4 regions of the Synechococcus sp. 63AY4M2 genome follow, and region 2 is predicted to be linked to each of the others. Evidence: predicted binding sites of a transcription regulator. Region 2 holds the regulator's gene; each other region holds the start of a gene.
What was found. The regulator NtcA, encoded in region 2, controls nitrogen genes in cyanobacteria. The targets are predictions, from matches to a motif close to GTANCNNNNGNTAC.
Positions count from the first base shown of each region.

Region 1: glnA (type I glutamate--ammonia ligase) is a predicted target of NtcA. The motif match lies at 4,625-4,638, and genes of this name have one in related genera.
Region 3: urtA (urea ABC transporter substrate-binding protein) is a predicted target of NtcA. The motif match lies at 5,994-6,007, and genes of this name have one in related genera.
Region 4: SYN63AY4M2_RS03150 (DUF4278 domain-containing protein) is a predicted target of NtcA. The motif match lies at 3,445-3,458, and genes of this name have one in related genera.

Region 1 covers NZ_AXUX01000001.1:221,673-229,304, forward strand. The annotation lists gene SYN63AY4M2_RS01015 (cation:proton antiporter) at 1-1,254, opposite strand, end outside; gene SYN63AY4M2_RS01020 (SDR family oxidoreductase) at 1,434-2,162, opposite strand; gene SYN63AY4M2_RS01025 (hypothetical protein) at 2,229-2,810, opposite strand; gene glnA (type I glutamate--ammonia ligase) at 3,077-4,501, opposite strand; gene trxB (thioredoxin-disulfide reductase) at 4,874-6,304, shown strand; gene purL (phosphoribosylformylglycinamidine synthase subunit PurL) at 6,371-7,632, opposite strand, start outside.
Region 2 covers NZ_AXUX01000001.1:2,800,159-2,807,790, reverse strand. The annotation lists gene SYN63AY4M2_RS12440 (phycobiliprotein lyase) at 1-224, opposite strand, end outside; gene SYN63AY4M2_RS12435 (S41 family peptidase) at 247-1,473, opposite strand; gene petB (cytochrome b6) at 1,766-2,413, shown strand; gene petD (cytochrome b6-f complex subunit IV) at 2,491-3,003, shown strand; gene leuB (3-isopropylmalate dehydrogenase) at 3,146-4,291, shown strand; gene ntcA (global nitrogen regulator NtcA) at 4,407-5,081, opposite strand; gene SYN63AY4M2_RS12410 (PDZ domain-containing protein) at 5,348-7,171, shown strand; gene SYN63AY4M2_RS12405 (hypothetical protein) at 7,243-7,632, shown strand, end outside.
Region 3 covers NZ_AXUX01000001.1:2,654,254-2,661,885, reverse strand. The annotation lists gene SYN63AY4M2_RS11850 (ABC transporter ATP-binding protein) at 1-199, shown strand, start outside; gene urtE (urea ABC transporter ATP-binding subunit UrtE) at 251-1,015, opposite strand; gene urtD (urea ABC transporter ATP-binding protein UrtD) at 1,050-1,817, opposite strand; gene urtC (urea ABC transporter permease subunit UrtC) at 1,988-3,196, opposite strand; gene urtB (urea ABC transporter permease subunit UrtB) at 3,200-4,357, opposite strand; gene urtA (urea ABC transporter substrate-binding protein) at 4,462-5,736, opposite strand; gene SYN63AY4M2_RS11820 (S9 family peptidase) at 6,121-7,632, shown strand, end outside.
Region 4 covers NZ_AXUX01000001.1:692,855-700,486, forward strand. The annotation lists gene SYN63AY4M2_RS03140 (CRTAC1 family protein) at 1-1,292, shown strand, start outside; gene SYN63AY4M2_RS03145 (cation:proton antiporter) at 1,320-3,218, opposite strand; gene SYN63AY4M2_RS03150 (DUF4278 domain-containing protein) at 3,498-3,938, shown strand; gene raf1 (RuBisCO accumulation factor 1) at 4,720-5,817, shown strand; gene sppA (signal peptide peptidase SppA) at 5,965-6,771, opposite strand; gene fabG (3-oxoacyl-ACP reductase FabG) at 6,846-7,550, opposite strand; gene rsmA (16S rRNA (adenine(1518)-N(6)/adenine(1519)-N(6))-dimethyltransferase RsmA) at 7,599-7,632, opposite strand, start outside.

The DNA of each region.
Region 1 (7,632 bases), 2.6 Mb from region 2:
GACCACGTAGGGCTGGGGAGGCGGCGCTGCGGAGGCGGGAGCGACTCCTGGTGGAGATGGGAACCGACTCTGTTCCTCCTCCATAGCCATTTGCGTGGCCGCCCGACTGGTCAAAATTGGGCCCAGGGTGGCCGTTACCAACATCAACACCACCACGCTGTTGAGCACGTCTGCATTGAGCAACCCCACGCGGTACCCCACCAGGGTTGCCGCCAAGGTAGCCGCCACCTGGGGCAAGGAGAGCGACCACATCATCAGCTTTTGGGTCGGGGTGTAGCGGTAGAGCCACTGACAGAGTTGGGCAGCAGCGTACTTGCTGAGGCCCAGCCCCAGCAGGATACTCAACAGCAGCCAAAGGGAGCTAAGGGTCTGCAAAAAAGCGCGTAGATCAAGCAACAGCCCTATATCCACAAAGAAGACGGGGATGAACAAGATGCTGCCGACAAAGACGATCTTTTCTTTGACAGAGCCCTCCCGCAGCACATCGTTCACGGCCAGCCCCGCCAGAAAGGCGCCGATGATCTTCTCTACCCCAATCCACTGCGCCCCCAGAGCCGCCACAAACAGAGCCAGCAGCACAAACAAAAATTGGTTGCCCTCTTCGCTGCCGGTGACCCGAAAAAACCGCTGCCCCAGCCAGTCCACCCCAAACAGCACAGCAGCCGCATACAGCAGCAGGGATCCCAGCAGCCGCACCAAGCTCCAGAGGGAAAACTCGCCGCCGTGGATGCCGACACAGACCGCCAAGACCAGCAGCGCGGCAATGTCGGTGAAGATGGTGCCGCCGATGGTGACCAGCACCGCCTCGTTTTTCACCAGACCGTAGCGGCTGACGATGGGGTAGCCCAGGGGGGTGTGGGAGGCAAACAGGGATCCCAGCAGGATGGCCGCGTTCCAGCCAAAGCCAAACAGCCGCCCAATGGCGGTGCCCACGGTTAGGGGAATGGCAAAGGTCAACAAGCCAAAGGTGGCAGAGCGGTTGCGGGTCTGCCGAAATTGCTCCAGGTCGATCTCCAGCCCGGCCACAAACAGCAAATAGACCACGCCGATCTCCGAGAGCAACTGCACCGTCGGCAGCTCTGAAGTCAACAGGTTCAGTCCCTGAGGACCCAGGGCGATCCCCGCCACCAAAAGGCCCACCAACCCCGGCAGGCGCAGCCGCTCAAATAGCGGCGGCACCACCAGGATCACCCCCAGCAACAGAGCAAAGGAGAGGATGGGCTCCTCTTGCACAAGTGAGCGTATGGCCTCCATCGGCTAGGCCCCCGGCTGGACGTCTTCCTGATTATGGAGGCAATCTGCCCAAAGGGCCGCAAGGAGATCTGGCCAGCCCCAACCCACCCTCTCTTGCCTGGGGAAGTTCCCGCTGGCAATACCGACTTGTGCCAGCTCTGGATCCTGCAGCAGGGATTTCTTCCAGAACTCGGCAAGCCTTAGAGAAACTGGTGGCTTTCCGGCTGCAACACCACCTCGTTGGGCACGGCATTGGCAGGCATCGTCAGGACAAAGCGAATCGCCTCGGCAGCCGTGGCAGGGCTGAGCATTTTGTCCCGCTGCACCTTGAGGCTGATGGGATCCCAGAAGGGGGAGTCGATGCCGCCAAAGTAAAACAGAGTAAAGCGTACCCCAAAGCGCTTCAGCTCGTCAGCCATGCACTTGGTAAAACCGACCACGCCAAACTTGGCAGCACAGTAGGCAGAGGCCATGGCCATGGGGTGGCGGCCCAGAATGCCGGGGAAGTTGAGGATGTGGCCGGATTTTTGCTCCCGCATGGCGTTGGCCACCAGTTGGCTGGTGTAGAAGCTGCCCTTGAGGTTGACCGCCAGCATCTGCTCCAGGTCAGCGGGGGTAATTTGCGGGGCAGGTTTGAGGATGCCGGCGCCGGCGAGGTTGATTAGCCCATCGATCCGCCCGTGCCTCTGCAGCGTTTGGGTCACCAGCGCCTCGACCTGGGCGTAGTCGGTTACATCTGTGGGGATCCCTACTCCAGAAGCAGCCCCGAGGGCTACTGCTTTCTCGGCCAAGGTGGCTAGGGGCCCTTCTCGCCGCGCCGCCAGCACCAGATGGGCTCCGGCCTGGGCCAAGAGAGGCACAAGGGCACTGCCAATTCCCCCTGTGGCCCCTGTAATGAGAACAACCGCCTGGGACAATGAGGAAGACACGTTACGTTTTTTAAACTCTTCCTCTCATCATACCCAGGGAGTGGCCTTGAGGGACGATCCAGAGAGTTAAACGCGACGCAGCCGCAGTCGTTGCACCCATTCTTCCCCGAAGCGCAGCCAGTCTGCCATTTTTTCTGGACTCACCTGTTGGTCGTCCCGCCAAACAATAAGCTGCGGCCCGGATCCCTCAGCGCAACAAGGAGGATGCTGCTCCAAGAAGCTAAGAAACCTAGGATGGAAGCGCAGGCGAATCTTAGCCTCATCTTCTCCGCGCAAAAGGTAGCTGCGGGAAAACCGAGGGTGGCCCTCGAAGTTGATATCTTGCATGCCAAAGGCTTTGGCAATGTCATGAAACAGGGGAATATTCGGATGTAGCCGAAAATGAGGTAGCCGTAGGTCTTCGCAATAGGCCCAGAAAACAGACTGGCAATGAGTGCCGCGACTCTTGCCCCAGACAATCCTGCGACTCTTGCCCCTGCCGCTGGGGTACCTATACTGATAGTCAAAGGCACCGATCTCAGTTCCATCGATTAGCCGCTTGGACATTGAGTTGTAGAAACGTCGATCGTAGCCTTGTTCAAATAGTTTAAAGCCTGCCTGAAGCAAGCGGGAGCGGATCCCTTCGGGTAGCTCTGCTGAAAACGACATGCCCAGGCTCCTGGCCACCTGCTCCAAAGCTTCCCGACGCTTCTTCTCTAGATAGTCAGCTAGATAGACAACAAGCGCCAGAAGGCCTAAGAGAATAAGGACCCAAATAATAAGAGCTATAAGCCATCCCATCCAAACCCCCCCTGAGTCTGTAAACTTCAGCACCCCCACCCAGAGTACCAGAGCAGGCACAAAAAAGGGATCCCTCCAGCAAGAAGGGATCCCGTTCAAAAGCCTTGGCCGAGAACTAATGGTTTAGATGAGAATCAGGCGTCGAAATAGAGCGCGAACTCGTAGGGGTGAGGCCGCAGGTTGATGGGGTTGATCTCGTTGTCAATTTTGTACTCGATGTAGGCCTCGATGAGATCTTCGGTAAAGACACCTCCCTCCAACAAGAAAGCGTGATCCTTCTGCAGGCTTTCCAGAGCATCCAGCAGGGATCCGGGCGTGGAGGGGATCTTGGCCAGCTCGTCTGGCTCTAGATCGTAGATGTCTTTGTCCAGGGGCTCGCCGGGGTGGATCTTGTTCTTGATCCCGTCCAAGCCGGCCATCAACATGGCCGAGAAGGCGATGTAGGGGTTGCAGGTGGCATCGGGGCAGCGAAACTCCAGCCGCTTGGCCTTGGGATTTTTGCCCGTGACCGGAATGCGAATGGAAGCCGAGCGGTTGCCCTGCGAGTAGGCCAGGTTTACCGGCGCCTCAAACCCGGGCACCAAGCGCTTGTAGGAGTTGGTGGTGGGATTGGTGAAGGCCAGGATGGCCGGGGCGTGCTTGAGCAGGCCGCCGATGTAGTAGAGAGCCGTTTCGCTGAGATCGGCATAGTTGCCCTCTTGGTAGAACAGGGGCTGACCGTCTTTCCAGAGGGACTGGTGCGTGTGCATGCCGCTGCCGTTGTCATTGAAGAGGGGCTTGGGCATGAACGTCACCGTCTTGCCGTGCTTGCGGGCCACGTTCCGGATCACGTACTTGTAAATCATCATGTAGTCGGCAGCCGTGATCAGATCGGCAAAGCGGTAGCCCAGCTCTCCTTGCCCGCCAGTGGCCACCTCGTGGTGGTGCTTTTCGATGGGCACCCCCAACTTGGCCATGGTTAGCAGCATCTCGGTGCGGAGGTCTTGGTGGGCATCGGTGGGCGGCACAGGGAAATAGCCTTCTTTGTAGCGCGGCTTGTAGCCCAGGTTGCCCCCTTTCTCCTCCCGGCCTGAGTTCCAGCGGCCCTCAATGGAATCGACGAAGTAGTAGCCGGCGTTCTGAGTTTGGTCAAACCGTACATCTTCAAAGATGAAAAACTCCGCCTCGGGCCCAAAGTAAGCCGTATCGGCAATGCCTGTCGATTGCAGGTAAGCCACAGCCCGCATGGCTAGGCTCCGAGGACAACGGCTGTAGGGCTGGCCAGTGCGCGGCTCGATGATGTTGCAGATGAGGCTGAGGGTAGGCACTTGGAAAAAGGGGTCGATCCAGGCCGTTTTGGGGTCTGGCACCATGTACATGTCCGACTCGTTGATGGATTTCCAGCCCCGGATGCTGGAGCCATCAAAGGGCAGCCCTTCGCTAAAAACTTGCTCCGTCAGCATTGAAGAGTGGAAGGAGACATGCTGCCAGGTGCCAAAGAGATCCACAAACTTGAGATCCACCATCTGGACATCGTTGTCCTGGATCATCTGAAGCACTTCTTGGGGCGTGGATGCCATTACTCTCTCCTGATTGGGTTGCGGTTGAGACTGGGGTAATCAAAGGTAGACGGGATCCCCACGCTTCGACTTGAATGAGCCAAAAGCGCTCACCCATCCTAGAAAAGCCGATCTCAGCATTTTGTAGTTTCTGATACGAAATTGCCCTGGCTTTGGCCTTCTGCTCCAGAGGTTGGCCATCGCGCCTCTCAGCCAGGCGTTTCTGCCCTGTTGTCCTCCAGACAGAGACAAAACCCTGTCCCCCTAGCTAGAGGAAAGCGAAAATGGGACTAACAAGCTCCAGCCTCGCCGAGGGTACCAGCTCGTGTTAGGCTAAAACGTAGTCGTTATGAGTTTGGTTTAGTTTTCAGCAACAGCAAGGAGCGACATCGGATGACAGAGCAAAGTCGGGTTGAGAACGTGGTGATTATTGGTTCTGGCCCTGCTGGGTTTACGGCGGCCATTTATGCCGGGCGTGCCAACCTGAAGCCGGTTGTGTTTGAGGGGTTTCAGGTGGGCGGGATCCCGGGCGGGCAGTTGATGACCACCACCGAGGTGGAGAACTTTCCGGGTTTTCCCGAGGGCATCAGTGGCCCCCAACTCATGAAAAACATGCGTGCCCAGGCGCAGCGGTGGGGGGCAGAGCTTTACCCCGAGGACGTCACCTTTGTGGATCTGAGCCAGCGGCCTTTTGTGGTTCGCTCTGACGAACGGGAAGTGCGCACCCACAGCCTGATTATTGCCACCGGGGCCACGGCCAAGCGCCTGCACTTGCCCGGAGAGGAGATCTACTGGAACCGGGGCATGTCGGCCTGCGCCGTCTGCGATGGGGCCATGCCCATGTTTAGGGGGGTGGAGCTGGTGGTCATTGGCGGCGGCGATACCGCCTGTGAGGAGGCCACCTACCTGACCAAGTTTGGATCCCATATCCACATGCTGGTGCGCAGTGGCAAGATGCGGGCCAGCAAGGCCATGCAAGACCGGGTGCTCAACCACCCCAAGATTACCGTCCACTGGCACACGGAGGCGGTGGAGGTTCTGGGCGACGGCCTGCGCCTGACGGGGGTGAAGGTGCGCAACAACCAGACGGGCGAGATCCGGGAGATGGCAGTGGGCGGCCTGTTCTACGCCATCGGCCACAAGCCCAACACCGACTTGTTCAAAGGGCAACTGGAACTGGATGAAGTGGGCTACATTGTCACCCGCCCAGGATCTGTAGCCACCAGTGTAGAGGGCGTGTTTGCCGCCGGGGATGTGCAGGATCACGAGTTTCGCCAGGCCATCACCGCTGCCGGCACCGGCTGTATGGCGGCCATGCTGGCGGAGCGCTGGCTCTCCGAACACGGCCTGGCACAGGAGTATCACGTCGTCCCTCAAAGCCATCTTGAGCCCGCTTCTGCCTCTGCTGTCGAGGTAGAGCCGGAGGGAGACTCGGCTGTTGAGGAGGCCAGTTTTGAGCAGGAGGTGCAAGATGACCTCGACTTCAGCCAGACCTGCCACGAGGGGAGCTATGCCCTGCGGCGGCTCTACCACGAAAGCGATCGCCTGCTGATGGTCAAGTACACCGCCCCCACCTGTGCCCCTTGTCATGCCCTCAAGCTGATCTTGAACAAGGTCATCGAAGAGTTTGCCGACAAGCTGCATGTGGTGGAGATCGACATCGAGAAAGACCCGGAGATCGCCGAGGCAGGGGGGGTCACCTGCACGCCGACGGTGCAGTTTTTCAAAAACAAGGAGCTGGTGGCTCAGGTGGTGGGTGTCAAGCCCAAGTCCCACTACCGGGAGGTGATCCAGGCCAATTTGTCTGAGGCAAAATCAGCTTGAGGTAGTCCCCCTCACCCCCGGCCCCTCTCCCAGCCCCTCTCCCTGAGGGAGAGGGGAGCTAGGCGGCTAGTCGGCAAAGGCGCTGTAGTATGCACCCTGCAGGGCGGCCAAAGAGACTGACAACACGGGATCCCCTTCTGCAGTAGTCACCACCAAGGGATCCGCTGGCCCGCCCACCTGTCCTAGAAGCTGCCACTGGCCGGGGAGCTGCGACTCTAAGTAGGCTTCCCAAGGAGAGCGCTGGGCTGGATCGACGGAAACGAGGATGCGGCTGGATCCCTCGCCAAAGAGGGCCTGATCCCAGCGCAGGGATCCAGGAGCTAGGGAGACGCTGGCGCCGCGGCCCCCACTCAGGCAGGCTTCTGCCAAGGCCACCGCCAGCCCTCCCTCGCTGCAGTCGTGGGCGGAGCGCACCCACCCCTGGCGGATGCCGTGGCGGCAGGCCCCTTGCACGCGCTTTTCCAGCTCCAGATCCACGGGGGCAGGACGACCCGTGACCTTGTTGTAGATTGCCGCCAAATACTCGCTGCCGCCCAGGCTGGTGACGGCCTGGGATCCCAAGAGGTAGACGAGATCCCCTTCTTGCTGCCACCCCTGGCCACAGATGAATTTCAAGTCCGGAATGAGGCCCACCATGCCGATGACGGGGGTGGGGTAGATGGCCTGGGATCCCTTCTCGTTGTAGAGGGAGACGTTCCCCCCCGTAACCGGCGTGCCCAGGGCGCGGCAGGCCTCGGCAATCCCCCGACAGGCCAGGGCCAACTGCCAGTACACCACTGGGTTTTCCGGGCTGCCGAAGTTGAGGTTGTCGGTTATGGCTAGGGGATCCGCCCCCACGCAGGAGAGGTTGCGGGCGGCTTCGGCCACGGCGGCCTTGGCCCCCTCGTAGGGATCCAAATACACCCAGCGGCCATTGCCATCTAGGGTGGCGGCAATGGCTTTGCGGGCAGCCTGCAGAGGGGGCACCTCGCCCACGCCAAATTTTTGGGAGCGGATGCGGATAACCGCCGCATCTCCCTGTCCCGGCCAAAGGACGGTGTTGTTTTGCACCTGGTGGTCATACTGGCGGTAGATCCAGGCTTTGCTGGCCAGGGTGGGGCGGGCCAAAAGCTGCAGCAGCACCTCTTGCCAGGCCAGCGTTGCCTGACCTAGGTGAATCCCTTCGCGATCGCAGGGGGGTAGAGTGGCGGGATCCCATTGCCATGCCGCTTGCACATACTCCGGCGGCTCTGGCAACAGGGGGCGGACGTAAACAGGAGTATCCTCCGCCAAGGCCCGCGCCGGCACCCTCACCACGCAGGATCCCTGGTGCCAGATCTCCACCAGCG
Region 2 (7,632 bases):
AGGACCTTCTCCTTGAGCTCAGGGGTGAGGGTGCGAATGGTGAAGTCGGTGCGCGAACGCTCCACCTCCCCTCGATCCAAATAGTGGTAGGTGCGCTCGGTGTGCCAGGCGCCAATGCAGCAGTTGAAGAAGTGGTGAAATTTTTGCAGGGCATTCATGCCAGAGGGATCGAGAGCAGGGCCAAGTGGACGGCTAAACCCGATCCTAAAACGAATCGCAGACAAACAGGCACTCCCCTTCTCCCCCTCAGGTGTTAGCTGCCGCTGGGATCCCCTGGGCCACCGACAAAGTCGCCCCCAACACTTCCAAAGCCCGCTGCAACTGCCCATCCTCAGGGCCGCCCAGGCTTTCTGCCGTCAGGGGAACAGGGCCCGCGGCCACCTCCACATCGGGCTGGATCCCTTGGCGATGAATGTCGTGGCCGTTGGGGGTGAGGTATTTGGCAGTGGTCACGGCCAGCCCCGAGCCGTCCGCCAGCTCCAGCAGGGATTGGATCAGCCCCTTGCCGAAGGTGCGCGTTCCCACCAGTTGCGCCCGTCCGCTGTCCTGCAACGCCCCCGCCAAGACTTCGCTGGCGCTGGCACTGCCCTGGTTCACTAAGACGACCAAGGGGGCTGCCGTGAGGACTTCGCCGGTGGCGGGAATGCCGTCCTGAATGCCGTAGCGATCCGTCACTCGCACGATGTCGCCTTTGGGGATCCAAAAGCGAGCAATCTCAATGGCCGCCTGCAGTAACCCTCCGGGGTTGTTGCGCAGATCGAGGATGTAGCCCCGCACTCCTCGCGCTTCTGCGGCCTGGATGGCCTGACGCACTTGAGCGGCGGCATTGCCGTTAAACTGGCTGAGGCGGATGTAGGCTACCTCCCCCTGGGGCAGCTTGAAAAAACCGGTGCGCACCGGGTTGATCAGGATGGACTGCCGCACCAGCTCCACCTCCCAGATGCGCTCCTGCCGCCTTAGCCGTAGGCTAACGGTTGTGCCGCTGGGGCCGCGCATGCGTTCTGCCACCTCATCCAAGCTCAGCCCTGCCACTGGCACCTGATCCACCGCCAGGATCTCATCTTGAGGTTGGATCCCGGCCCGCTCGGCAGGAGTCCCCTCCATTGGGGCGATGACCCGTACTGCCCCCTGCCCGTCGATGGCAATCTGGAGGCCGACGCCGCTCAACTCGCCAGCAGTGGAAGTCTGCAGGCTGAGGTAGTGCTCCCTGTCCAAAAAGCGGGTGTAGGGATCCCCCAGAGTTGCCAGCATCTCCTCGATGGCCCGGTAGGTCTCTTGCCGATCCTTCAGGGGCCGAGAGAGAAAGCGCTGGCGCACCTGCCACCAGTTCTGTCCGTTGAAACCCGGATCCACGTAGGCCCGATCCACATAGGCCCACGCCTGCGCCAGCAGTTGCTGCTCTTCCCCCCAGCGGCTGGCCTGCACCTGACAGGCGCCAATGCCCAAACTCGCCCAGAGCAGGCACCCTAGCAACAAAACTCGGACAGCCTGGCGTAACCCCCATCCGATCCCCAACCCTCTGCAACTGCTTTCCCCAGATCTCGGCTTCTGCGCAATCATCGGATCCCAAACTGAAGAAGAAGCTAAGAAATACTAAGAAACGTGAACAAGATGAGACATCAGCAGGCGTTTGGGCTGTTGGTGTAGGGATCCCTGTCTCAAAGCTGAGCCCGACTTCATGATCGTGTTAACGAATTGTGTTACAGTGCTATAGGGAGTGGGCCCGCCCCGCCCTGGATATCCAACTCTAAAAATTGCAGGCATCATGAGCAAAGTTTACGACTGGCTAGACGAGCGGCTGGAGATCACGCCTTTCGTCGATGACGCAACCGGAAAATTCATTCCGCCCCACGTTAATATCTTCTACTGCCTCGGCGGCATCACGCTGGTGTGCTTCCTCATTCAGTTTGCCACCGGCTTTGCCATGACTTTTTACTACCGTCCAACGGTGGCCGAGGCTTTTGAATCGGTCAACTACATCATGACCCAGGTCAACTTCGGCTGGCTGCTGCGCTCCATCCACCGCTGGAGTGCTTCCATGATGGTGTTGATGATGATTCTACACACCTTCCGGGTTTACCTGACGGGGGGGTTCAAGAAGCCGCGCGAGCTGACCTGGGTAACTGGCGTGATCTTGGCGGTACTGACGGTTTCCTTTGGGGTTACCGGTTACTCCCTGCCTTGGGATCAGGTGGGCTATTGGGCAGTCAAGATCGTCTCCGGGGTGCCCAGTGCCATTCCGGTGGTGGGGGATGCCCTGGTCCAGCTTATCCGCGGCGGCGAGGCAGTTGGCCAAGCCACCCTCACCCGTTTCTACAGCCTGCACACCTTTGTGTTGCCTTGGCTGACGGCGGTCTTCATGACGATGCACTTTCTGATGATCCGCCGCCAGGGCATCTCCGGGCCTTTGTGATCCCAAACCGGTTCTTGTGAGCCGGGCACCCTGGATGCATCTTTTCAGAACTTTTGCCCTAGACAAGGAGAATGGCTATGCCGGTCTCAAAGCAAGTGATAGCAACCGAGGCGATTACCCGCAAAGTTGACCTAGACAATCCCAAAGTTTTGGCCAAGCTGAAGAAGAACATGGGCCACATGACCTACGGGGAGCCCGCTTGGCCCAACGATTTGCTCTTTATGTTCCCGGTGGTGATCCTGGGCACTATTGGGGTGATTGTCGGCCTGGCGGTCATGGATCCGGCGGGTGTCGGCGAGCCGGCGGATCCCTTTGCCACGCCGCTGGAAATTCTGCCGGAGTGGTATCTCTACCCCGCGTTTCACATTTTGCGCATTGCTCCCAACAAGCTCTTGGGCATTGCCCTGATGTCGGCCATTCCGGTCGGCCTTCTGTTTGTGCCTTTCATCGAAAACGTCAACAAGTTTCAGAATCCGCTGCGCCGCCCCGTGGCGACGACGGTGTTTTTGATCGGCACCTTGGTCACCCTCTATTTGGGCATTGGCGCCACCTTGCCTCTGGATAAGTGGGTCACCCTGGGCCTGTTCTAGAGGGCAGAATATCGGCTTGATAACTCTGAGTGCAGCAGGCCGGTGGCCGGGCTGCACTTTTTTTGGACGTGGGGGACTTTTCGGCAAACCTGGGGGCCAAGGGATGGTAATATCGCTACGCATTCTTTTGCTGTGACCGCCCATGAGCGTTCCTTCCTCTGCTGTCCGAACCTATCGGATTACAGCCCTGGCCGGAGATGGGATCGGTCCTGAAATCATGCAGGTGGGGCGGGCGGTTTTGGATGCGGTTGCCGCTCAGGTGGGGTTTTCCCTCCAGTGGCAGGAGGGCTTGATTGGCGGGGCCGCCTACGAAGCCACGGGGGATCCCTTGCCGCCAGAGACCTTGAAAATGGCCCAGGAGAGCGATGCTGTTTACTTGGCGGCAGTTGGCGACTTTAAGTACGACACCCTGCCGCGGGAGAAGCGCCCTGAGCGGGCTTTGTTGGGCTTGCGGGCGGGCCTGGGGCTGTTTGCCAACTTGCGCCCGGTGAAGATCTTTCCGCAACTGGTGCAGGCCTCTTCCCTCAAGCCGGAGGTGGTTGCCGGGATCGACCTGGTGGTGGTGCGGGAGCTCACCGGCGGCATCTACTTCGGCCAACCCAAAGGGATCTTCACAGATGCCAAGGGATCCCGGCGGGGTGTGAACACCATGGCCTACAGCGAGGCGGAGGTGGATCGCATTGCCCGTGTGGCTTTTGAACTGGCCCGCAAACGCCGGCGCAAGCTCTGCTCGGTGGATAAAGCCAATGTCCTGGAAGTGTCACAACTGTGGCGGGAGCGGGTTACCGCCATTGCGGCTGAGTACCCCGACGTGGAGCTGTCCCACCTGTACGTCGATAATGCTGCCATGCAGTTGGTGCGCTGGCCCAAGCAGTTTGACGTCATTCTCACGGAGAACCTCTTCGGGGATATCCTCTCCGACGAGGCGGCGATGCTGACCGGGTCCATCGGCATGTTGCCCTCTGCCTCTTTGGGATCCTCTGGCCCTGGGGTGTACGAACCCGTACACGGGTCAGCCCCGGATATTGCCGGACAAGACAAGGCCAACCCCATTGCCCAGGTGCTCTCCGGGGCAATGCTGCTGCGCTACTCCTTGGATCAGCCCCAGGCTGCCGACCGCATCGAACAGGCCGTCGAGGCGGTTTTGGCCCAGGGCTACCGCACTGCCGACATCTACTCTGAGGGGATGACCCTCGTCGGCTGTCGGGAAATGGGGGAAAAGATCTTGGCTGCTCTGGCCCAGCAGCAAGCCTCCCCCCAAGGATCGCTCTCAGCCCCTGGTGGTTGAGGGGAGGTTCCCTCGTCGCTGCCCTGCCCTGGTGGCACGGCTACTCCTCTCCCAGAGGGAGGGATTGTCCCGACTGGTAAATTCCTGGAAACGGCCCTAGGGGCAGCTTCTCCCCCTAGGCAAAGCGATGGCCAAGCTGCATTGGGTCGTGGACGGTGATCTTTTTCTTGTGGATGGAAATGTAGTTCTTCTTGCGCAGCTCCCCCAACAGACGAGTGATGGTGACGCGAGTGGAGCCGATCGCTTCCGCAATGGCCTGGTGGGATAGCTTGAGATCGATGGTGACTCCATTGGGGCCGGGCACCCCGAAGTCGCGGCAGAGGATCAGTAGAAAGCTGACCAGACGGGATCCCATGTCGCGGTGGGCCAGCGTCTCGATCATCATCTCCGTCTGCAAGATGCGGGAAGACAGGCTCTTGAGGAGCAACATGGAGAGCTCAGCGTTCTCCCGCAAGGATTTTTCCACCTGTTCGATGGGCAGAGAGAGCAGCTCGACGCGGGTAAAGGCCACCGCGTGATAGAAGCGGTCGGAGCGCTGCCCCGTGATGAAGGAGAGCACCCCAAAGATGCTGTTTTCCCGCAGGAGAGCGACGGTAATTTCTTCCCCCATTTCGTAGACCCGCGAGAGCTTGACAGCTCCTTTCACCAAAAAGTAAACCCGCTCCGCCGGATCCCCAGGAAAGAAGATGGTCTTACCGCGCTCAAACGTTTCGATAACCGGAGGATGGTGAGGCCCTCCCAACTGTTTGAAGGCTGCAACCAGAGATTTTTCTGCAATGGCCACTGCCATATTCTTCAACCTTTTAAGGTCAGTTTATCCCTTAGAATCAACCCAACAAGATCAGCCAGGAGTGCCGGGGTTGAGCTGCCCGCTATTGACCCAAGCCACCCTTGACTCAAAAATGACCTCGGCGGCAAGATTATCCTAAGCTAAAAGACTCTGCTTGGATATCTTTGTAGCAGGAGCTACATCTTTGAAGTCTTGTCTCCTGTCCAAGATATGCCTCTAGCGCACTGTTTTGGGACGGTGCAGGCGGGAGGTGCGAGGAAAGTTATATGGGGATCGCGCAGGGTGGGGTTGCCGCCCCTTCTCAGCTAAGCCGTCAGCATTTCACGGTGCGGATGCCGGAGCCGGCCAATCACCTTTTGGAGGTGGAACTACAGATCCAAGAGGTGGATCCAGAAGTACCTCTGCAACTGCGGCTGCCGGTGTGGACGCCGGGATCCTACCTGGTGCGGGAATATGCCCGCCATGTGCAAGAGTTTCAGGCAGCAACGGAGCAAGGGATCCCTTTGGCCTGGCGGAAGGTAGATAAGCACACTTGGGAGATCGAGCCGCCCCGCTGTTCGGCTGTCGCGATCCGCTATCGGGTCTACGCCTACGAGCTGACGGTGCGCACCAACCATTTGGATCTCACCCACGCCTACTTCAACGGGGCGGCGCTCTTTCTCTACGTGCCCGGTCGCGAGCGGGAGCCCTACACCTTGACGATAATCCCTCCCAAACCCGACTGGCACGTCGCCATCAGTTTGCGACCTTTGAGGTCTTCTTCTGAGGATGCTGCTTCCGGCCAGTCTTTTGTGGCGGCAGACTACGACGAGCTGGTGGATAGCCCGGTGGAGGTGGGCCTGCACCAGTTGCGGTCGTTTGCGGTGGAAGGGATCCCTCACTACTTCGTGGTCTGGGGAGCGGGCACCCTAAATTTGGAGCAAGCGGTGGCCGATGCCGAGAAAATTGTCCGGGCCACGGCGGCGTTTTTTGGCGAGCTGCCCTACGACCGCTACTGGTTTATTGTGCATTTGTCAGCCGGGGGATTTGGCGGCCTGGAGCACAAGTACAGTGCCACCCTCAATTATTCTGGACTGGAGCTGCATCAGCCCCACTCCTACCGCCGCTTTTTGGCGCTGCTGGCCCATGAGCTTTTCCATGCTTGGAACGTCAAGCGGCTGCGCCCTCTGGCTTTGGAGAAAATTAACTACAACCAAGAAAACTACGTGGACTGTCTGTGGTTTTGCGAGGGGGCAACCAGCTACTACGAAAATGTCATCTTGCTGCGGGCAGGGATCCTCAGCGCCGAAGATTTTTTAAAGATCCTGGCCGAGCAAATTGGCCGGCTGCAGCGCACTCCAGGTCGAGCCGTACAATCGCTGCGAGAATCCAGTTTCGACGCCTGGATCAAGCTCTACCGTCCCCACGAAAATAGCCTCAACAGCCAGGTTTCCTATTACCTAAAGGGCGCTTTGGTCTGCTGGCTGCTAGATCTGCACATTCGCCACCTCTCAGGGGGGCAGGGATCCCTGGACACGGCCCTGCGGGATCTGTGGCAGCGCTTTGGTCGGACAGAGAAAGGCTACAGCAACCAAGACTTGCAAGAGGCGTTTGAGCGGGCAGCCGGCGCCGATCTCAGCCCCTTTTTCGCCGCCTATGTGGACGGCACGGAAGAGCTAGACTACAACGCCTACCTCCACCCCTTTGGCCTCACCCTCAAGGTTCACTTCAGCCGACCCAACCCTCCCCCCTACCTGGGCCTCAACTTCAACGGCGAAGGCAATCGCATCAGCGCCGTCGAGATGGGATCCCCCGCTCAAAAAGCCGGCATCTGGGCTGGCGATGAGTTGGTGGCCTTGGATGGCTTCCGGGTAAGCGCTGCCAACTTGCCAGAACGCTTGGCGGCCTACCAGCCCCACCAGGCCATCTGCCTGAGCGTCTTTCAGGGCGATCAGTTGAAGCACTTCTGGATCCCCTTGGATCCACCCCGCCCGGATGTGTACACCCTCGAGGCCTTGCCTGAGCTCACTCCCGCCCAGAAAGCGCTCCAACAAAGCTGGTTGGGATCCCTGCTCGGCTCTTCAGGACAAGATACGCCTCTTCTTGCCTGAGAATCTTGAAACAGGCGGGTAACCTAGTTAACCTAGACAAAAAGTAACAATAGGGGCAAGGAGCCAATCTGATGGACCTCGTTTTGGCTTTGTTAATTGGAGTGGCTGTTGGTTTCTCATTGGGTGTTTACGTTGCCCGCCGTTACAAGGCCAATCCTAGACTAGAGGCCTGGCAGCGAGAGGTCATTAGAGAGATATCTTCATGGCTGGGCCAAGAACTCGACAAAACCTTAATCAAGTTAGGAGAAGGATTGGCAGACGAGACTTCTCAGAGGTTACAGTCTATCCAAGATGATCTTAAAGAGTTCGGGCTGCGTCTTCTAGAAAGTTATCAAAGTTTTCTGCAGGTTTGGGGTAAGGATCTTACGCAGGCTATATCTGTAAAGCTAGCTGAACATAATGAGCAGCTCAACAGTCAGCAAGCTATCCTAAAAAACTTAGTGAAAGAAGCTAGAGGTATC
Region 3 (7,632 bases), 150 kb from region 2:
GGCAGTAGATTACATTCACTCGCAGATTGTGGATGCTCGTAACCGAGGAGTTGCCGTCTTGCTGATCAGCGAAGATCTGGACGAGCTTCTCAAGCTCTCCGATCGTTTGCTGGTGATGGCGGGCGGTCGGATCGTCTATGAAAGTCCTATCAGCAGCGTGGATCTCAAAGAAGTTGGCCACAAGATGGGCGGACATTAAGCATTAAGTGATTTGGTAAGTAATCAGCAGTGAATATGACATGGCTTCCCCTCAAATGGAGAGGTGAGCCCGAACTTTTTCTTCATCCATCTGGTTGGTCTGCCCCTCCATGATAAGGGATCCATTTTCCATAAGATAAAAGTAATCGGCTAGGCTTTGGGCAAACTCAAAATACTGCTCCACCAGCAACACCGAAACGCCCCGCTCCTTTTGAATACGGGTGATGGCTTCTTCAATCTCGATGATGATGGAGGGTTGGATCCCTTCTGTAGGCTCATCCAGGAGCAAAAGTTTGGGCTCTGCCACCAAAGCTCTGGCGATGGCCAGTTGCTGCTGCTGCCCACCGCTCAAATCCCCACCCAGCCGTTTAAGAAAAGAACGCAGAATTGGGAATAGGTCATAGACAAACTCAGGTATGATCCGTTCTCTGTCCGGTGCCGCTTCTAGCCCCACCAGCAGGTTTTCCTCAACCGTTAGGCGGGGAAATATCTCTCGACCTTGGGGTACATAGCCAATACCGGCGCGGGCTCGCCAATTGGGAGGGTAATGGTTGATAGGACGGCCCTCAAAAGCAATTTTGCCTGTGCAGTCTTTCAGAAGCCCCATCAGGGCTTTAAGCGTGGTGGTTTTGCCCATGCCATTGCGACCCAGAAGGCAGACCGCTTGGCCGGGAAAGATCTTAAAAGAGAGATCCTTCACAATTAAACTCTGACCATAGTAAACCCTCAAGTTGGAGACCTCCAGGAGAGGCCCGGATCCATCTCGGGATAAGTTTTGTGTTGCGGTCGCGTTTTCCGTATTCATAGGCCTGCGCATGAGTCGATTAGATACAGAACTATAGCCTCTTTGCTTAGTTTTTCCCCTTGTGGGATCCGAGATAGACCTCAATCACTCGCGGGTCGTTTTTCACATCCTCAAAGGTACCTTCGCACAGCACCGAGCCTTGGTGTAAAACGGTAACCTTGCGGGCAATTTGTCGGACAAACACCATGTCATGTTCGATCACCAAAATGGTGTGGCTTTGGGCTAAGGATTGAATTAACTCTCCTGTAGCTTCTGTTTCTTTGTCCGTCATCCCGGCCACGCATTCATCCAGCAGCAGCAAATCCGGATCTTGAGCAATCACCATGCCGATCTCCAGCCATTGCTTTTCTCCGTGGGAAAGCAGCCCTGCCGGAACCCGATCCTTACGGCTGAGGCCAATGGTTTCCAAAAGAGCATCCGTTTTTTCTCGCAGATGCTTTTTGCCCAATAGGGTGGAAAAAACCCTTTTGTCAGGGTTGAGGGATAGCTCCAAGTTTTCTCGCACGCTCAAGTTTTGATAGACCCGCGGCGTCTGAAACTTGCGCCCAACACCCAAAATCGAGATCTCATGTTCCTTGAGCTTGGTCAGATCTTTTCCTTTAAACAGCACCCGGCCTCGAGTAGGCTTAACCTTGCCCGTCAGCACATCGAGAAACGTAGTCTTGCCTGCCCCATTGGGGCCGATGACCACCCGCAGCTCCCCTTCCTCCAGAGAGAAGTTCAGCCTGTCCAAAGCCTTGAAGCCATCAAAGCTGACGGTGAGATCCTGAGTTTGTAAAATTTGTCGGGTAGCGGTGGGAGCTGCAGTGAGCATAGGGATCACATCCAAGAACGGAAAGGCCAAAGGTCAAACCGGATTCTCAACCCATCAAATAAACCCATCAAATAGGAGAGGAAACTTGGCATCGCTGGCTCACCCATGGGATCCTCTTACCTTAAACTTATATCTTGCACATAACTGACATCCTCAAGAGAAAGCCAGATTTAGGCTGGAGAAGTATTTGCCAAGCGCCTGCGCCAAAGCTGGACAGTGACCCAAAGCTGCCTGCCTTGGGTGCGCACCCAACCCACCAGTCCATCCGGCAACACCAGCACCACCAGCAGGAACAATCCCCCTTGGAAAAACAACCAAATTTCGGGAAAATTTTCGCTCAGCAAGCTCTTGGCAAAGTTAACCAACAGAGCCCCCAGCACCGCCCCCACCAAACTGGCCCGACCGCCCACCGCCACCCAGATTACCATCTCAATGGAAAAGGGAACGGCCATCGCATTGGGAGAGATGATCCCAGTTTGCAAGGTAAACAAAGCTCCGGCAACACCCGCCAGGGCAGCAGACACGGCAAACACCAGAACTTTAAAGCCGGTGGGATCGTAGCCGGAAAAACGAACCCGCGGCTCGTCATCTCGAATGGCTACCAGGATCCGACCGAATAGGCCGCTGGTCAGCCAACGACAGAGAAGGTAAGCCAAAACCACCGCCAGAACTGTAGTGACATAGACAGCAAAGCGCATTTCGGACGAGTTGACATCTAGGCCAAACAAAGTCTGGAAGTTGGTCAGGCCGTTGGTGCCGTTAATTAAGCGCTGTTGGCCGTTGAAGAAGTTAAAGAAAATGATCGTGGTGGCCTGAGTTAGAATGGAGAAATAAACCCCTCGAATGCGATTTCTCACCACCAAATATCCCAGGGCTGCTGCCACCAAAGCCGGGATCAAGACAACAGCAACAGCCGTAAACGGAAACGAATAAAAGGGATACCAAAACCAGGGCAATTCCGTTACCCCGTAGAGGCTGAAAAACTCTGGTATCTGACCTTCCGGCAATTGCAATTTCAGGTGCATCCCCAGAGCGTAGCCCCCCAAGGCGAAGAACACCCCATGCCCCAGGCTGAGCATGCCGGTATAGCCCCAGATGAGGTCGATCCCCAAAGCTACAATGCTGAGGGCCAGAAACCGCCCCAACAAGTTGAGCCGAAAGCCAGACAGCACAGTTGGGGCCACAAAGATCAAGGCCAGCACCAAAACGATGAGGATCCCGGCCTCCCACAGAAGCTTGCGAGAAGAATTGGGATCCCCACCCGCGGCGGGAGCAGCCACTTCATGATCAGCACGGGGGGAATGAACCAGTTTCATGGGCTTTGTGAGGGAGTAGAAGATGGAGAGTCTGGTCCTAGAGTTTTCGCCAAGCGAGATCATTCCCTAGGCATCCACCATACGACCTTTTTCGGGGAAAAGGCCCCGAGGTCGCACCTGCAAAAAGGCCACGATCAAAGCAAAGACCATCACCTTGGCCATGCTCGTGGTGGCAAAAAAGTTGAGGGTATCGGTCAGGATGGGCACGTTGGGAAAAATCAAAGCCAGCGTCCCTGAGCCGATGACAAAGTTGGCAATCCCGATCCCAAGCGCCGCCACAATACTGCCTAAGAGCTTACCAACACCCCCCACGACGACCACCATAAAGGTATCCACGATGTAGTTCTGGCCGGTGTTCGGCCCAACGGATCCCAGCAGGCTGACCGCCACACCGGCTACTCCCGCCAGACCCGAGCCGACGGCAAAGGTAAGGGCATCCACCTTTTGCGTGGGGATCCCTACACAGGCGCTCATGGCCCGATTCTGGGTAACCGCCCGGATGCGCAGCCCCCAGCGGGTGCGTTGCAAGAAGAAGTACAGCCCCAGGATGCAGAGGATGGTGAGGGCGATGATAAACAGGCGGGTATTGGGCAAAAACAGGTTGCCCACCGGGATCCCACCCCCCAGCCACCGGGGAGCCGTCACGTCTTTGTTCTGGGCGCCGAACCAAGGCTGGGTAACCGCCAAAGCATAGGTTTGCGCCAGCACCCGCCCCCCCACCGATGCAATGGCCGTGGAGAGCACCAACAGCAGCGCCAGCGTCCACCCCTTGAGACGCGGCCAATCCGCCCGCCTGGACAAAAGCCACCAGCCGCCGAAAAAGAGCACCGCGAAGGCCCCCAAGCGGAAAGCCAGCACCCAATTGACGCTGCGCACAAACTGCTGCAGGATCAGGCTCACACCCCAAGTGGCCAGAAGGGTTTCCAGCGGTCGGCCATACAAAAAGCGGATCACCCCCCGCTCCAGGGCTAGTCCCACCAGAGCCGTGACGGCAAAGGCAGCTACCAAAGCTGGAAAGATGTACAGATCCCGCCAGGGATCCCCTAGGGGACGAAAGGCATTTTGAACCACAAAAGTGGTGTAGGCCCCCAACATCATCAGCTCCCCATGGGCCATGTTGATGACCCCCATGAGGCCGAAAACAATGGCCAAGCCCAGAGCGGCTATCAGCAAGACGGTGCCGATGCTAAGGCCGTTAAACAAGCTATCCAAGAGCAAGGTCATCGGCAGGGGATCCTCCTTCCAACTAAACTAGGGAGGCTAACCGAGCATCTAGGCGGGATCCCCGACCCTATCCAAACGGCAAGGGATCCCAGCCCTGGCCAGGACTAGCTGACTTTGTAGCGACCGCCCTTGGCCGGATCTGACCAATCGCAGGCAAAGCCCTTGGTCTCTGCCACAAACTGGTTCCAGGGCTGCGGCTCCACGGCATCCGTAGAAAAGATGACATCAAACAAACCGTCAGAGCGCACCTGGCCGATCCGCACATACTTGGTCAGGTGGTGATTGGTGTTCATGGTTACCAAGCCTTCAGGGGCATCGAAGGTCTGGCCGTAGGCTGCCTGCCGCACGGCGTCGATCTCCACCGTTCCCGCTTTTTCTGCCGCCTGCTTCCAGATGTAAACCATGATGTAGGCGGCTTCCATCGGGTCGTTGGTGACGCGGTTTTGGCCGTATTCTGCCTTGAAAGCTTCCACAAACTTCTTGTTGGCAGGCGTATCCACCGTCATAAAGTAGTTCCAGGCGGCAAAGTGCCCTTCCAAAAATTCGGGGCCGATGGCCTGTACCTCTTCTTCGGCAATGCTGACGGACATGGAAGGATAACGATCCGGCCCCAGCCCTGCCCCTTTCAGTTGTTTGAAAAAGGCCACGTTGCTGTCGCCGTTCAAGCTGTTGTAGATCACACCGCCATTGGGAAGAGCGGCCCGGATCTTGCTGATGATGGGGGTAACTTCTGTGCTGCCCAAAGGCAGATAGTCTTCACCCACCACCTTGCCCCCCAGGGCTTCCAACTGGGCCTTGATGATGGTGTTGGCCGTGCGGGGGAACACGTAGTCGGATCCCACCAGGAAGAACTCTTTGCCCTTGTTCTTGAGCAGCCATTCCACCGAAGGCTCGATCTGCTGGTTGGGGGCAGCGCCGGTGTAGAAGATGTTTTTGGAGCACTCTTGTCCTTCGTACTGCACGGGATACCAGAGCAGGTGCTGCTTGGATTCAAACACCGGCAACACGGCTTTGCGACTGGCCGAAGTCCAGCATCCAAACACCGTTGCCACCTTGTCCACATCGATCAGTTTGGTGGCTTTCTCCGCAAAGGTTGGCCAATCGGAAGCCCCATCCTCGATAATCGGCTCGATCTGCTTGCCCAAAACCCCACCGGCGGCATTGATCTCTTTGATGGCCAGCTTTTCCGCATCCACCACGCTGGTTTCCGAAATGGCCATGGTGCCGCTAAGGGAGTGCAAAATGCCAACGCGGATGGTCTCTCCCTGGGCGTAGGCGGGCACGGATCGCTTCACCCAGATCTGCGGCCCTAGGGCAGCCCCGGCTCCGGCCAGAGCGCCCATTTTCAGCACTTGACGACGATTAAATGATAGAGCCATCGGTGATCTCCGAAACGAAGTGAGTGCAAAGGGTATTAAGAAGTCCAGTTGTTGCAGCAGCCCGGCCAACAGAGGGAAGCACTTAGCTCATCACCTCGCCCATGTGTTAAATTTGCCCAACTGCAGTCGGCTGAGGCTTTCACCGAATGCCTTCCCAACATCAACAGAGGAAAAGGCTAATCCTGCAGTCGAGAAAGCGCCGTGCGTCCCTGTTGCCTTAACGTGTTCCATCAAACCCATTCAGCCCGGAGAGAATTGTATCGCGGGATACCTTTTCCCAGAATCCGAGCCCTTTCCCCACAGGCTGTAGGCAAAGGCAGGGATCCCTTGCTGCCGGCATAATAGGGGTTCTGGGGTCGAGAATTAGTTGAGAGTTAACAGCTTATGGTGCAACAGGCTGGCTATGGATCTTGGCGATCCCCGATTACCGCTGACCTGGTGGTGACGGGATCCCTGCGCTTGGGACAGATGGTTTGGGATCAGGGGGATCTCTACTGGACGGAGGGTCGCCCGCAAGAAAAAGGGCGCAATGTGTTGATGCGGCGCTCTGCCGACGGGATCCTGGTGGAGCTGACACCGGCACCTTTCAATGTGCGGACACGAGTGCATGAGTATGGGGGTGGAGCTTATTGGGTGTCGGCAGGGGTAGTGTATTTTTGCAACTTCGCTGACCAACGGCTCTACCGCCTGCTGCCGGGTTCGGATCCCCAGCCCCTGACGGAAGCAGGCCCCTATCGCTATGCAGATGGGGTGGTGGATCGGGCGCGTGGACGCATCCTCTGTGTGCGGGAGGATCACAGCCGCCAGGGAGAGCCGGAAAACAGCCTTGTCTCGATTGACTTGGAAAGCGGATCCCAGCGCGTTTTGGCCTCTGGGCACAATTTCTATGCCAACCCTCGCCTCAGCCCCGATGGCCAGACCTTGGTATGGCTGACCTGGGATCACCCCCAAATGCCCTGGGACGGCACAGAGCTGTGGCGGTCTGAGGTGAACCCTGACGGCAGCTTGGGAGAACCTCAAAAGCTGGCCGGTGGCCCTGCCGAGTCGATCTTCCAGCCCCAGTGGTCACCGCAAGGGGATCTCTACTTTGTTTCGGATCGCAGCGGCTGGTGGAACCTCTATCGCTGGGATCCCCAGGGCCCCATTCCCCTCTGCCCTATGGAAGCGGAGTTTGGAGAGCCGCAGTGGGTGTTTGGCCTGAGCACCTACGGCTTTGCTGGGGATGGGCGCATTCTGGCCTGCTACCAACAGGGGGGTCTGTGCCATTTGGCCTACCTGGATCCCCAGTCGGGGCAACAGGAAGAGATCCCTTTGCCCTACACCGAGATCCACAATCTGCAGGTAAGTGGGGAAAAAGCCGCTTTCCTGGCCGGATCCCCGACGGAAGCCACTGCCTTGGTCTGCCTATACTTACCCTCCAGCCAAGTGGAGGTGGTGGCCCGTTCTAGCAGCGTGGCGGTAGAGCCGGAGTACTTGTCGATCCCCGAACCCATCGCCTTTCCCACCTCAGGCGGGGCAGTGGCCTACGGTTTCTTCTATCCCCCCAAAAACCGCGACTTCGTGGCCCCTGCCGGCGAAAAACCGCCCCTGCTCGTGAAAAGCCACGGCGGGCCCACAGGGGCGACGGCAGCCGTGCTCGACCTGGGGATCCAATACTGGACCAGTCGGGGGATTGCCGTTTTGGATGTCAACTACCGCGGCAGCAGCGGCTATGGGCGGGCCTACCGGGAGGCCCTCAAGGGCCGCTGGGGCCTTGTGGACGTGGAAGATTGCATCGCTGGGGCCCAATTCTTGGCAGCCCAGGGCAAGGTGGACGGGGAGCGGCTGCTCATTCGCGGCGGCAGCGCCGGCGGCTACACCACCCTGGCGGCCCTGACGTTTCACACCGTCTTCAAG
Region 4 (7,632 bases), 2.1 Mb from region 2:
TGGATCGGGACGGGGCTTTTGAGCTGTTTGTGTGCGGCTTCCGCGGCCCGAATCGGGTTTTGAAGTGGAACGGCCAGGCGCTGGTGGATTTGGTGGACGATACTCTGGCCGATGCAGGGCGGATGGCCATTGGGGTGGCTGCCGGCGACTTCGACGGCGACGGGCAAGAAGAACTCTACGTCTTGAATACTGATACCTTCGGCGGGCGCAAGCGCTTTGGGGATCGCCTCTTCGACTGGCAGGGATCCCGTTGGGTGGATCTGTTCTCTCTGCCCCACAACCAAGATGCCCTCAACTTGACGGCAGGTCGCTCGGTGGCCTGCGTGGATCGCTTTGGCCAGGGGCGGTACGGGTTTTTCGTGGCCAACTATGGCGGCCCCATGCGCCTTTACGAGCTGTCCGCCGGCCAGATGATCGCCGATGTGGCGCCAGAGGCGGGGGTAAACCGGGTAACGGGAGGGCGGGGGCTGGTGGCCGTGCCCCTGGTTTCCCAGCGGATGGACATTTTTGCCGTCAACGAGCAGGGGCCCAACTTTTTGTTTCGCAACCGCGGGGATGGCACCTTTGAGGAAATTGCCGCCGAGGTGGGGTTGGCGGATCCCGGCGAGCACGGACGGGGGGTGGCAGCGGTGGATCTGGATGGGGACGGGCGGTTGGATCTGGTGTACGGCAACTGGGAAGGGCCGCATCGCCTCTGGATCCAAACTTCCAGCGGCGTCTTCAAAAATGTGGCCCCTCCCGAGCTGGCCAGGCCCTCCCGCATCCGCACGGTGATCGCTGCCGACTTCGACAACGACGGTTACCCAGAGCTGTTTTTTAACAACATCGGCGAGCCCAACCGGCTGTTTGGCTGGCGCTCCGGCTGCTGGCAGGCTATCGACATGGGAGATGCTGTCGAGCCGCAGGGACTGGGGACGGGAGCGGCGGTGGCGGATGTGGATGGGGACGGTTGCCTAGAGCTGCTCGTTGCCCACGGAGAATCGGGCGCCCAGCCCCTGAGCTTCTACCGTCCGCTGGCCCCTGGCAACAACTGGCTGAGAGTTCTGCCCCTCACCCGCCAGGGATCCCCAGCCCGCGGCGCCTTGGTACGCCTGGTTACCTCTACCCGCACGCAGATCCGACCCATCGACGCCGGCAGCGGCTACCTCTGCCAGATGGAGCCGGTGGCCCATTTTGGCCTGGGATCCGAGTCGGCAGTAGAAGCCATCCAGATCCAGTGGCCGGACGGCAAACAGGTGCAGGTGGCTCACCCACCGGTCAACCAGCTCCTGCGGATCCCCTATCCTGGTTAGCTCCCCTGAGAGGGGTTTTGTCTCTATCTACTCAGCCGAGCCCGAGATCCCTGCCCATTCCGGCTGTACAGGGCGCTGCCAGTGCTCCCACCAGGCGGTCGCAGGCTCGGGTGGGCCGCTGTCGCGGCTGCCGTTGGCATGGCCGAGGAGCGGCGGGGATGGGGGCTGCGCCGGCCAACTCACGGGGGTGGGGATCAGACAACTGGGGTAAGGAGGGCGCAAATCGCGGTAGTGGCTGCTGCGGATGGCCAGAATCTCCTGCTGGATGACCTCCAGGGGCTCGTCCAGCTTCAGCAGCACATGGCTGCACAAGCCCAGGCTGGCCTCAAATTCCGGGTGGACGACTTCCCTGGCCCCCAACTGATAGAGCTGTTCGATGTCCTCTTCATGGGTGGCCCGCACCACCACATCCAGGTGGGGCGCCAGTTCCAGCGCCCGTTTCAGGCAAAGGCGCATGCTCAGGCGATCCGGCAGGGCGATCACCAGGGCGCGGGCGCGGGGCAGGCCAGCTTTCTCCAGCACCGGGGCGCTGGCGGCATTGCCGTAGAGATAGGGGATCCCACGGGAGCGCAGGTGTTGGATGACCCGTTCCGACTGGTCGATCACCAAGACGGGATGGCGACGGGCTTCCAGGATGCGCACGATGTCCTGCCCCACCTGTCCATAGCCGCACACCACCACGTGATCCTGTTGGGGAGCGTCGGGGGACAGGGCGGGGGGCCGCTCGCTCGCTTCCAGCCAACGGGCAAAGAAAGGGATCCCTTGTAATTTTGCCAGCAGCCGCGGCGCGCCCCTGAGCAGAAGGGGAGTGACCAGCAGGGTAACGGCGGTGGTGCTGACGACGAGCAAATACAGTTGCCGCGACACCAGCCCTAGCGCTTGCCCTTCGCTGGCCAGGACAAAGGAGAACTCGCCGATCTGCGAGAGGCCCAGCCCCACCAACACCGCTGAGGGGAGCGGGTAGCCGAACAGACCGGCCAAAGGGGCCACCAGGCAAAACTTGCCCACCATCACCAGCCCCACTAACCCTAAGATTAAGGGCAGGTGGGCAGCGATAAAGCTGGGATCGATGAGCATGCCGATGGCGGCAAAAAAGAGGGCGGCAAACACATCCCGCAGCGGCTCCACATAGGCCAGGGTCTGGTCGGCGTATTCCACTTCTGAGATCATCAGCCCGGCCAGGAAGGCCCCGATCTCGCTGGAAATGCCCAGCCGCTCTGTCAACAGGGCAATCCCCACGCAGAGGCTGATCACCCCCAACAAAAACACCTCCTTGCTCTCCTGCTGCGCCAAAAGGCGCAGGAAAGCGGGCACCAGCCACATCCCGCCCACCACCGCCCCCAGCCCCACCAGGCCAATCTCCGCCAGCGCCTTGGCCAGGGATCCCGCCAGCTCCGGCAAAGGACAATCCAAAGCCGGCAACACCGCTAGCATCAGCCCCACCGCCAGATCCTGCACAATCAAGATCCCCAGCATGGCGTGAGCCTGGGGCGTGCCCATCTGGTTGGTCTCGGTGAGGCTTTTGAGCACCACCGCTGTGGAAGACAAAGAGAGCACTGCCCCCAGGAAGATCCCCTGCACCGGCGTCAGCCAGCCGCTGGCCACTGCCAGCGCCGCCGTGATCGCGATGGTCAGGCCGATCTGCAAAGCGCCGCCGCCAATGGCGATCCCCCGCACCTGGCGCAACTCTTTGAGGGAAAACTCCACTCCCAGGCTGAACAGCAAAAAGGTCACCCCAAACTGGGCCAGGGTTTCCACCTGCACCAACTCCTTGATCCACCCCAGCCCCGTTGGTCCCACCAGGATCCCTGCCAGCAGGTACCCAAGCAACACCGGCTGCCTCAGCAGCGCTGCCAGAAAACCACCCGCCGCCGCTGCCGCCAACACTGTCACGATGTCCAGAATCAGGCGAAAGTCTTCCTGCACAGAGACACCCCACCAGGAGTATGAACTTTTGTAGCCAATCCTGAGGATTCTTCCACGATAATGCTTTCTTCGGCCCTGCGGACAGAGTGGAAGGCTGGGCCCAACCCAAAGCGCTGCAAACCGGCTCCCGCAGGGGATCCCGCCTCATTCAGGCTGGGTTCTTGGCCAGCCAAAGGGAGGATCAGTGGAAATTTTCGTTAAAAGTTGGTGGCAATACCTCAAAACCGTAGCTTATAATACAAAATGTAGAAAGAAATCGTTCATCTGGAGGCGAAGATCATGGAACTCTCTTACCGTGGCGTTGGTTACACCCACTCGCCGGCGACGGTGACTGTTTCTCCGGGCAAAGTGGGGGGTCGCTATCGGGGGCTGGACTGGCGATTTCGCCACCTGAGCAAGCCGGTGGTTTTGCCCACCAAGCTTGACCTGCTCTATCGGGGCGCGGCCTATCGTTCCGAAGCTGCTGCAGCGCCGGCTCAAACCGTTCAGACAGCCGAGGCACCTGCTCCTGGCCGTTCTCACGTTCTGGATGAGCTGGCTCGCCGCCTGATGATGGGCCACCAACGGGCGATTCGGGTTCGTCAGCAAGCCATGTTGGTGCGTGGCACGGAGCGGGTTGGCCTGCAGGCCAATGTGCGCAACTTCTGGAACCGCATCCAAGGAAAGGTGCATCCCACCTTCCGTCTCACCTATGACCGCAGCCGGGTCAGCATGAGCTAGTTTGCTTTGCCCACCCCAGTTCATCTTCTGGTATGGCGGGAGAGGGATCCCTTTGGATCTGGATGGGGGGTCAGGGGAGGGGAAAAGGCGCGGCTACTTCATCGAATTCAGGTGACGGAGGGCGAGTGCCGAGAGAGCGCCGAGAGCAATTGACACTCCCTCCGCCGGAAGGCGGGGGATGCTTAACGTAGTTCACAAACGGGCTCGTAAAGGCGCTGCCAAAGCGCCTCTAGCTAGACAGTTCCTTGAGGCAAGGCCCCAAGGTTCTGCTGACTTTTCTGATCGCGTCAGGGGGCAGAGTCCTTGCAGGTTGGCTGAGACGTTGGCATCTCCCAGACGCTGGCCACCGGTCGAGTTTTTCATCGTGATGAGGTGCTTGCCTGGGAACGGCACGCCTCGGTAACAACGATACCATTATGAGCAACTCAAGTTGCCTACGGGCTTTTCCGCCCCGCCCTAAAGTACGAGGCTACCGAGCTATCCTTTTGTGTTTGCAGGTTGGCCAGCGGTTGGGGGGTCACTCTTGCACGTGGGCGGGAAGGGGATGCGAGCTCCAACGCTGCCCCCCGCGTTAGTGGGCCGTAGGCCTATGTTATTTGAGGCTGCCCTTATCAACCAGCCCAGGGATCCGCGGCTGGCTTGCCGGCTACAGGATTTCCCAAAGCCCCCGGCTACCGCTTCGCGGAAGCAAGCTATAGCCATGGGGCAGTTTACTGTATTGGATGGGTTGGTTCTGTATGCGTTCATTTTGGGCTATTGTCGTTGCGGAGGAAGCGTGGCCATGAGTCAGCATTTGCCGGAACCCACTGCCCCGGAGGAGGATCCCAGCCTGTTGATGGGCCGGCTGCAGCGCAAAGAGGGGGGGTGGCTGGATTGGGCAAAGGCCTGCCAAAGCTTGCAACGACAGAAAATGACTCCCCAGGCCATCTTCGAGGCGACCGGGTTTGAGCCCGCCCACCAAAACCAGATCGTTGTCGCCGCCCAGGTTTACGAAGGAATGGCGAAAGCAGGAGCCAGCTCAGCCGTTTTGGAGCACTTTGCCCACAAAGGCAGCGATATTCTCTACGAGTTGCGCATCCTCTCGCCTCAGGATCGCGTCCGGGTGGCGGAGCTGGTTGTCAGCCGCAACCTGGGTGCCGATGAGGCCCACGAGATCGCCCGGGCTGTGAAAAACTATGCCCAACTGCGGCAGCTCCCGGAAGGGTTCACGGATCACCCCGGCGATGCGGTGGCTTACCAAGCCTGGAAAACTGCCCAGGAAACCCGCGATCTCCAGGAGCGAACCCGGGCCATTGGCCGCGCCTTTCAGTATGCCCACAGCGAAACAGCCCGCCAACAGGTTGAGCGGCTCTTGTCGACGTTGGCTCCCGGCTCCCAACCCCAGCGCAAGCCGTTGCCCAGGCTTTCGGTGTTTCGCCCGGAAGAGGATCTGCCCCGTCTGCTGCCGGTGGCCGGATCCCTGCCTCTTTCTACCGCCACCTGGGAGCAGATCCCTGCCGTTGAGCCTCAAGGCCTTTTTGGTTGGGTCACCAGCGTGGCTGGGCAGACGTGGATGGCCTTGCCCGCTTGGCCGGCCATTCAAAGGGCCGCCGACCCAGTCGCCCTGCAGGTGGACAATGGTTTGCTGGGATCCCTGTTGGGCTGGCCGGTGGCCCCTGAAGAAGAACAGGATCCGATTTTGCTGGTGGCGGATCGCGCCGTTCGCACCTGGGAAGGGAGGGCAGGGGTTTTCCTGGTGGATCGAGGGGGAGCTGTGGCGGTGGAGTGGATAGAGGATTCGCCCCCCTCTCCCCTGCTGGGCCAAGTGCTGATGGCGGTGCGTCCCCCCCGCATCTTCGACGAGGAGTTGGCGCAGGATCCCTGGCAAATAGAGGAGTAACTCCGGCCAGCCAGACGCACCGCCGCAAGCCCCCGGCCAGGAGCAGGTGGCAAAGCGGCTTCTGGCTTTGCTTCCCAACTGCTCTCTTATGCCGGCATAAGGGTTGGGGGCGGGAGAACCAATCCTCACAGTTGTGGAGGCCGTCTCTCAAGAACCGGTGTAGAGCCACAGGGGCAGGCCTGAGGTGCTTACCTCAAATTGCAGACGCGCCAATGCCTCTGCCGCCGGTAGCAAGCGGGCCCAACCCCTGCGCCGTGGGAGCAGATCGCAGAACTTCGCATCGGGCGGCAACCCTGACAGCTCCGCGGCCCAGAGGCGGGCATCCTCTTCTGTGCCCAGGCGATCCACCACGCCCAGGTGCAGAGCTTGTTCGCCGCTGAAAATGCGGCCATCGGCAAAGGTTTTGACCACATTCACGCTTAGCCGGCGAGCGGCAGCAACGGTTTGCACAAATTGGCCGTAGGTGATGTCGATCAACTCTTGGAGGATGTTGCGCTCTTCTGGGGTCAGCTCGCGGTCAAAGGAAAGGATATCCTTGTAGGGGCCGGACTTGATGACCTTAAAGGAAATCCCTATCTTGTCCAGCAGCCGTTCGAGATTGTTGCCGCGGATAATGACGCCGATGCTGCCGGTGATGGTGCCGGGGTTGCTGACAATTTTCTCGGCTCCCATGGCAATGTAAACCCCTCCAGAGGCAGCGATGTTGCCAAAGCTGGCCACAATGCGCGTGCCCTTGCGTTCCCGCAGACGCGAGAGGGCATTGTAGATTTCCTGGGAGTCTGCCACTGTCCCACCGGGGCTGTCGATGCGCAACACCACGGCAGGGATCTGTCTTTCTTCCACCTCTTGCAAGGCTTTGAGAACCCGCTCTCGGGTTCTGCCATCGATCACCCCTGTTACCTCAATGCGGCCAATTTGCTGACGCCAGCCCCCCAAGAACCATCGCTTCAGCATAGGAAAACGGCACGAAAATAAGCCTCTACCCTCGTATCATGAAGGCCGTCTGGGGGTGCGGTCAACCAAGCAGCTCAGACATTGCCGTACACCGGGATCGCCGCCCCTCTCAGATCCCGCGCCGCTTCCGAGACCAAAAAGGCGATCACCTGCCCGATCGACTCGGGCTTTACCCACAGCTCCGCCTGCTCGGAGCCCATGGCAGCCCGGTTGGCCGGCGTGTCGATGATGCTGGGCAGGATGACGTTGGCGGTGATGTCGGTGCCTTTGGTTTCGGCGGCAATGGTGCGGGTCAGGGCCACCACCCCCGCTTTGGAAGCACAGTAGGCGGCCAGTTGGGATCCCGGCTCTACCGCCCCTCGGGAGGCCACCGTCACGATCCGTCCATAACCCTGTTGCCACATCTTGCGCAGGCTGTGCTTACAGGCCAGGAAGGTGGTGGTGAGGTTGAGGTCAAAATCGCGCCGCCAATCTTCTAGGCTGTACTCGTGAGTGGGGCCCATGGCAAAGCCGCCCACCAGGTGCACCAAACCATCGACGCGGGGCAGATCGTCGATGAGCCGTGCCACAGCGGCTTCGTTCAGCAAATCCACCTGCACAAAGCGCACCTGATCCAGGCTATTGGCCGGCAGGCGCTGCCGCAAAACAGCCAACTCCTCCTCTTGGCGGTAGGTCAAGGTCAACTCTGCCCCTGTGTCCAGGAGCACGGGGGTTACTCCCAACCCGAGCCCACCGGTACCGCCAGTTACAAGGATCTGTCTGCCTTGGTTGTTGAGCATAGGTTGTTTTGGGGTCTGGTGAAAAACCCTTGAGGACTTCCTCTCACCCTACCGCGGTTTTCCCTCGCCGGAAACGGCAGCC